DNA from 3 places in the Vibrio breoganii genome. Region 1 is predicted to be linked to each of the others. Evidence: predicted binding sites of a transcription regulator. Region 1 holds the regulator's gene; each other region holds the start of a gene.
The links. Region 1 encodes PurR, which represses purine synthesis genes. Its sites were predicted from a motif close to TNANGNAAACGTTTNCNTNA; they were not measured.
Positions count from the first base shown of each region.

Region 2: the regulator PurR is predicted to act here: its motif matches at 904-923, upstream of ihfA (integration host factor subunit alpha).
Region 3: the regulator PurR is predicted to act here: its motif matches at 1,112-1,131, upstream of purM (phosphoribosylformylglycinamidine cyclo-ligase).

Region 1 covers NZ_AP024864.1:1,072,971-1,075,246, forward strand. Annotated here, with positions in the region: gene purR (HTH-type transcriptional repressor PurR) at 750-1,766, opposite strand; gene torD (molecular chaperone TorD) at 1,918-2,276, opposite strand, start outside.
Region 2 covers NZ_AP024864.1:1,499,477-1,501,752, reverse strand. Annotated here, with positions in the region: gene pulA (pullulanase-type alpha-1,6-glucosidase) at 1-666, opposite strand, end outside; gene ihfA (integration host factor subunit alpha) at 1,079-1,381, shown strand; gene purT (formate-dependent phosphoribosylglycinamide formyltransferase) at 1,485-2,276, opposite strand, start outside.
Region 3 covers NZ_AP024864.1:767,706-769,981, reverse strand. Annotated here, with positions in the region: gene OCU35_RS03650 (DUF2066 domain-containing protein) at 1-164, opposite strand, end outside; gene upp (uracil phosphoribosyltransferase) at 270-896, opposite strand; gene purM (phosphoribosylformylglycinamidine cyclo-ligase) at 1,200-2,240, shown strand; gene purN (phosphoribosylglycinamide formyltransferase) at 2,243-2,276, shown strand, end outside.

The sequences.
Region 1 (2,276 bases):
GGTGGTGCTTGTATTAAGTCGTGTGCGTATGCTCGTTGCTCGCGAGTGAATTTGACCATCGATCTTCCCGTCGTTCCCGAGTGCTTTTATCGGGAACCTGAAGAGTTCCGGAGGTAGCAGACCCTCGATAGGAGCGCTCGAGGGTGACGTGTTTGGTTACTGTAGGGTGCTCTGTTTTGACACTGAGCGTACTCAAATTACAGTACAAACGCACCATCCAAACCCCTCGTCGTTCCCGATCGCTTCTATCGGAAACCTGAAGAGTTCCGCAGAGAGTAGACCCTCGATAGAAGCACTCGAGGGTGACGTGTTTGGGGGTTCTGAGTGCTTTGTTTTGATACTGAGCGGACTCAAATGACAGCACAAACGCACCATCCAAAACACACCGTCGTTCCCGAGCCTTTTATCGGGAACCTGAAGAACTACCGATGTAGTAGACCCTCGATAGAAGCTCTCGAGGGTGACGTGTTTTGGGGCTTTGGTGTGTTCTGTAGGGTGGGCTTTGGGCGAGCAGTTTAATACTGAGCTGACTCAAATTACAGAGTAAAAATACAACCTCAAACCCCGCTCGTCGTTCCCGAATGCTTTTATCGGGAACCTGAAGAGTTCCGGAGGTAGTAGACTCTCGATAGAAGCACTCGAGGGTGACGGGTTTGGAAGTTCAAGGATGACTTTTGTTATTGGTAAGGATTTAACTTAGCAAACAAAAACGGCAGCCCTAGGGCTGCCGTTCTTAAATATTCTACAACTTATCCAGCATTAAGATTACGCACACTCGCGCGTTCAATCAGCTCTGGGTGCATTTCAAAGACACGGCGGTCGTGATCTTTATCCTTGATACGCTCAAGAAGGATCTCAAATGCAGTCTTGCCCACACGACGCTTAGGTTGGTGAACCGTAGTCAGTGGAGGTGCAAAGTAGGCTGCAAGGTCGATATTGTCGTAGCCAATGATCGAAATATCTTCAGGAACCAATAGACCATGCTGTCTTAGGCGACTGATCAAGCCTAGTGCCATGATGTCGTTAAAACAGAACACAGCAGTAGGGCGCTGCTCTTCTGGAATAGCAAACAGCTTGTCGGCAGTTTCAACGGCTGTATCACACTCGAAGTTGCCTTCGAAAATACGTTTCTCGTCAAAATCGATGTTCGCTTCTTTTAGAGCACGCTTATAACCGGAAATACGCTCGATGCACGCCAGTTTCTCAGCTTGACCTGTCAGACAAGCAATTCGCTTATGACCATTTTCGACAAGGTATTTAGTTGCTAGATAGCCACCTTCTTCTGAGTTATCGATGATCTTATCTGCAGAAGATGATTCTGGGCCCCAGTCCATAACTACTTTCGGAATACCAGGGTGAGAATCTAGCATGCCACGCAGCTCTTCAGTCAGGTCTGAACACATAACCAAAATACCGTCGACACGCTTCTCTGCAAGCATGCGGATGTAGTCACGCTGCTTCTCATATAACCCACCAGTGTTACATAGGATAAGGGTATAGCCTTGGCGGTAACAGTAGCTTTCTACGCCGTCGACCACTTCTGCAAAGAATGGGTTCGTCGACTGAGTTACCAACATGCCAATGGTGCGAGTGGTGTTACATTTAAGACTACGAGCTACAGCACTTGGTGCATAGTTAAGCTCTTTTACTGCGTCCATTACACGTTCTTGCGTTGCTTCTGCAACAAAACGAGTTTTGTTAATCACGTGGGAAACAGTGGTAGTGGACACACCAGCTAGCTTTGCGACGTCTTTAATGGTTGCCATGCTATACCTTGTAAAGAAAACCGAGGGTTATTGAAAATGGAATGTTAGGAAGAGGTTAGCACTCTTGGCCTATACTGCAAACGATTGCGCCGGGCAGTCTAGCCATAAATGCAAGTGCTGACAATGCATTTATGGCCATAATGTGAATCTATTACTCATTGCCCAGATAGCGGCAATCTAATTCACAGAAGTTAACGAGCAATTCGGCGACGGAAGAATAAAAACCAAACTCATCATATTGAGTGCAGTTTTCAGAAAATTGCGGTATCCAAGAAAGGATATGCTCTTCTATTAACGCCTTTTGTTCAGCTAGTGCTTGCTCAAGGTGAGACTCTTGCTCTAGCTCATTGGAGCGAATAATTAGGTTACCAAGGAAGTCCAATTCTAAGGCGAGATGATCGGCAGGTTCGTTGAAGTTCTTATCCACTTCAATGCCTTTATCCAGCATTAGCTGCGCCATAGCTTGAGCAGGCTTGCCATTGAGCAGTTTACTGTCATCCAGATAGATAG
Region 2 (2,276 bases), 430 kb from region 1:
ATAGTCTTGTTGCCAAGCTGAGGCGCTAGACGGTGCCAGTGTTAACCTTGTCGCAGTACCTTCTATAAGGTTGTCTCTTTCATTGATGCTCATGCCACCGGTTGTAGACATGACCAGTTCCGCTTCAGTGGTGTTTTTGGGAACTAATATGAGCGAAAGTGATATCCAGTTAGAGTTGGCACCCTTTAGGCTAACCGCAGTTTCTGGGGGTGTGGTTGAGGGGGTATAAAAAACACGATTAGTATCTTTAAACACATAACCTACCTTAGCGCCTTCGTTTACATTATCTGAAAAACGCAGTTTTAAAGCGGATGTTTGATAATCGGGGTTGAAGCGGTGCGGAGTAAAATTGACACACTCAGCGTTGGGATCTATCTGTAGATCCCAATACACACCATAATCGGGGTCTTGACCACTAGGCTCTAAACCTGCCTTCCAATCGGTATTATCACCCATATAACCGTCACAGGTTTGATCATTCCACACATGAAGAACGTAATCGGGTTGAGCTTCTGTGGAGTTGAAATAGATTCGAGCGATATCAGGATTAATTAGCGCGGTATCTTGAACTTCGTCTTGCGTTGCGCATCCAATACTAGCGAGTGCGAGAGCAATTGAAATAGACAGCTTGCACCTTGATGCAGGCATTGGAAACAATGTAGGCATGAAATTCCTTTTCAAGCGGATGTTAATTAGACAAGTGTACTCAAAATTTTAAAAGCTCCGTGTGAGCCTGTTCACTTTGCTCAACTATTATTACTAGGATAGCAGAACAAGTGACTGAATTTGCTCGGTAAAACTCACTTTTTTGTAAACTTTACTTATTAAATAGTCGTATTTATTGACAAATTTTAACGTAAAAACACTTGAATTATCTAAGTGTCTAATTCTTATAAATATTATTTAGAAAAAAGTTGGCGAAACTGAAAACCTTGGCATACACTTTCGATCGAGTCATCAATATGTAGTTGATTGTAGAGACAAATTTTAGGAGCTATCGTTGGTTTCAATTTAAGTGAAGCCTAGGAGTGACAAACTCTAGCGTAGCAATGGTTCATCTAGCTTTGAGGAAAGTTTTATGGCGCTCACCAAGGCCGATTTGGCTGAAAACCTGTTTGAAAATCTTGGATACAGTAAACGGGATGCCAAGGAAACCGTGGAAGTGTTTTTTGAAGAAATTCGAAAATCACTTGAAAGTGGCGAACAGGTAAAACTGTCTGGTTTCGGCAACTTTGATCTAAGAGACAAGAAAGAACGACCTGGTCGTAACCCGAAAACAGGTGAAGATATACCTATTTCCGCACGTCGTGTGGTCACGTTTAGACCTGGGCAAAAGCTCAAAGCACGAGTGGAAGAGCTTAAGAAAGACGACGTTAAATAACACACCGTTTGAGCAAAACAAAAAAAGAGGTCCTAGGACCTCTTTTTTGATTTATGGAAACGTAGAAACTAACGTTTCTACATTTGTATCGAGCGTGATTCAATCAGTAATGAATCTTAACCTTCTTGGCTGCGTCGATAGCCGCATCAACGGCGCGCGTTGTGTCTTTAGCGCGGGTCAAAATCACACCTAAGCGGCGGCGACCATCAATATCAGGCTTACCAAACAGTCTGATCTGCGTATCAGGGTTGCCCACTGCATCTTCAATACCTGTGTAAGACAGGTTGCTTGAAGTCCCTTGACCTAAGATAACCGCAGACGCTGCAGGACCGGTTTGACGAACCTTGTTGATAGGGTTGCCCGTGAATGCGCGAACGTGCAAAGCAAACTCTGACATATCCTGAGAGATCATGGTGACCATGCCCGTATCATGCGGGCGAGGGGACACCTCGTTAAAGATAACCTTGTCGCCTTTGATGAATAGCTCAACACCAAACAGACCGTAACCACCCAGCGCGTTAACAATTTCTTCTGCAACGTACTCTGCCGCTTTCAGCGCAACTTCAGACATTTGTTGTGGCTGCCATGATTCGCGGTAGTCGCCATCTTCTTGACGGTGACCAATAGGAGCACAGAAGTGAACGCCATCGACAGCACGTACAGTTAGCAGGGTGATCTCGTAGTCAAAATCAATGAAGCCTTCAACAATAACGCGACCTTCACCACTGCGACCGCCCTCTTGAGAGTAGTCCCATGCTTTTTGTACATCTTCTTGCGTGCGGATAACGCTTTGACCTTTGCCTGATGAGCTCATTACTGGCTTAACCACACAAGGCATGCCCACTTCAGTCACCGCTGCGCTGAGGTCTTCAAACGTGTCAGCAAAGCGATAGTT
Region 3 (2,276 bases), 310 kb from region 1:
ATAACATCTCTCATGCCTTCGCGACGAGCCAACTCTTCACCGCTGTATCTTGCATCTTCTTTCTGTTTAATCACCACTGCTTCGGTATCAAACACATTGACCTTAGTGACTGCAAACGCAGAAAAAGACGTTAACGCCGCTAGCATACAAGCCAAAAATCGCATAAATAACTCAATAATATGAAGTAGTTAGAAAATAATAAGCAAAGATTGTAAAACCAACAAGTAGAGTCACTAGAAAGCGCCCCATTCTTGTTGGTTTTTTGGGTATTATTTAGTACCGAAGATCTTGTCGCCAGCGTCGCCTAGACCAGGAACAATGTAGCCCTTGTCATTCAAGCACTCATCGATCGCAGCTGTGTATAGCTCGATATCAGGATGAGCTTTTTCTAGTGCTTCAATACCTTCAGGCGCCGCTACAAGCACAAGTGCCTTAATAGTCTTACAGCCTTGTTCTTTAAGCAGGTCGATGGTGGCAATCATAGAGCCACCCGTTGCCAGCATTGGGTCAACAACCAGTGCAATTCGCTCATCAATGCATGACGCTAGCTTATTGAAGTATGGAACAGGCTCTAGGGTCTCTTCGTCGCGGTACACACCAACGACACTGATTTTTGCACTAGGTACGTGCTCTAACACGCCGTCCATCATGCCAAGACCTGCACGCAAAATTGGCACTACTGTAACCTTTTTGCCTTTAATTTGGTCAATTTCAACTGGGCCATCCCATCCATTGATCGTTACGCGCTCAGTTTCGAAGTCTGCCGTCGCTTCGTATGTGAGTAGGCTACCTACTTCTGTAGCTAACTCTCTAAAACGCTTGGTGCTAATGTCCCCTTCGCGCATCAAACCCAACTTATGTTTCACAAGAGGGTGTCTTACCTCAACGACTTTCATGCCTTTCTCCAGTCTAAAATCAACAAACCTAGGAATTATATACCCAAACGACACCAAGTTACGAGTCGCACAGCCCTCTAGGCGCAATTAATCCCAACTAAAGAATGCAATTTACGACTATCTAAAAAGTGAGCCTGTATTGCTAGGTAACAGATTACTTTAATTGCAAAATAAATCATCATCTAGGGGCTCAAATCAATAACAATCAGAAATAACCGCGCAAACGTTTGCTATTGTCGATTATCCCTTGTTAGAATAGCGCCGATTTTTCTTCCCTAACTTTTTCTAAACGAGGAATTTCCCGTGAGTAGTAACAAGGCTTCTCTTAGCTACAAAGATGCTGGTGTAGACATTGACGCTGGCAACGCACTGGTTGACAAAATTAAGGGTGCTGTAAAACGCACACGTCGTCCAGAGGTCATGGGTGGCATTGGTGGCTTTGGCGCATTATGCGAACTGCCAACCAAATATAAGCAACCAGTACTGGTTTCGGGTACAGACGGCGTTGGCACTAAATTACGCCTTGCACTAGATATGAAAAAGCACGACACCATCGGCATCGATTTGGTTGCTATGTGTGTGAACGACCTGATCGTTCAGGGTGCTGAGCCTCTATTTTTCCTAGATTACTACGCGACAGGGAAGCTCGACGTAGACACTGCTGCTGATGTAGTTGCTGGTATTGCTGAAGGCTGTGTACAGTCTGGTTGTGCACTTATCGGTGGTGAAACTGCAGAAATGCCTGGCATGTACGAAGGCGACGACTACGATGTTGCTGGATTCTGTGTTGGTGTTGTAGAAAAAGAAGACATTATCGATGGCACTAAAGTGGCAGCCGGTGATGCTTTGATTGCTGTAGGTTCAAGCGGCCCACACTCAAACGGTTACTCTCTAGTTCGTAAGATCCTTGAGGTGTCTAATGCAGATCTAAACCAAGATCTTGAAGGCAAGCCACTGGGTGAGCATCTACTAGAACCAACTAAGATTTACATCAAATCAGCACTTAAAATGATCGAGAAGCATGATATCCACGCTATCTCTCATATTACCGGTGGTGGTTTCTGGGAAAACATCCCTCGCGTTCTTCCTGAAGGTACTAAAGCAGTTATCGACGGCAACAGCTGGAACTGGCCTACTATCTTCAACTGGCTTCAAGAGAACGGCAACGTTACCACTCACGAAATGTACCGTACATTCAACTGTGGTGTTGGTCTAATCGTTGCTCTGCCTAAAGATCAAGCAGAACAAGCGGTTGCTCTTCTTAATGAAGAAGGCGAAAACGCTTGGGTTATTGGTCAAATCGCTGAAGCAAATGGCGAAGAAGAGCAAGTAGAGATCCGTTAATCATGACTAGAATCGTCGTCCTTGTTTCCGGAAATG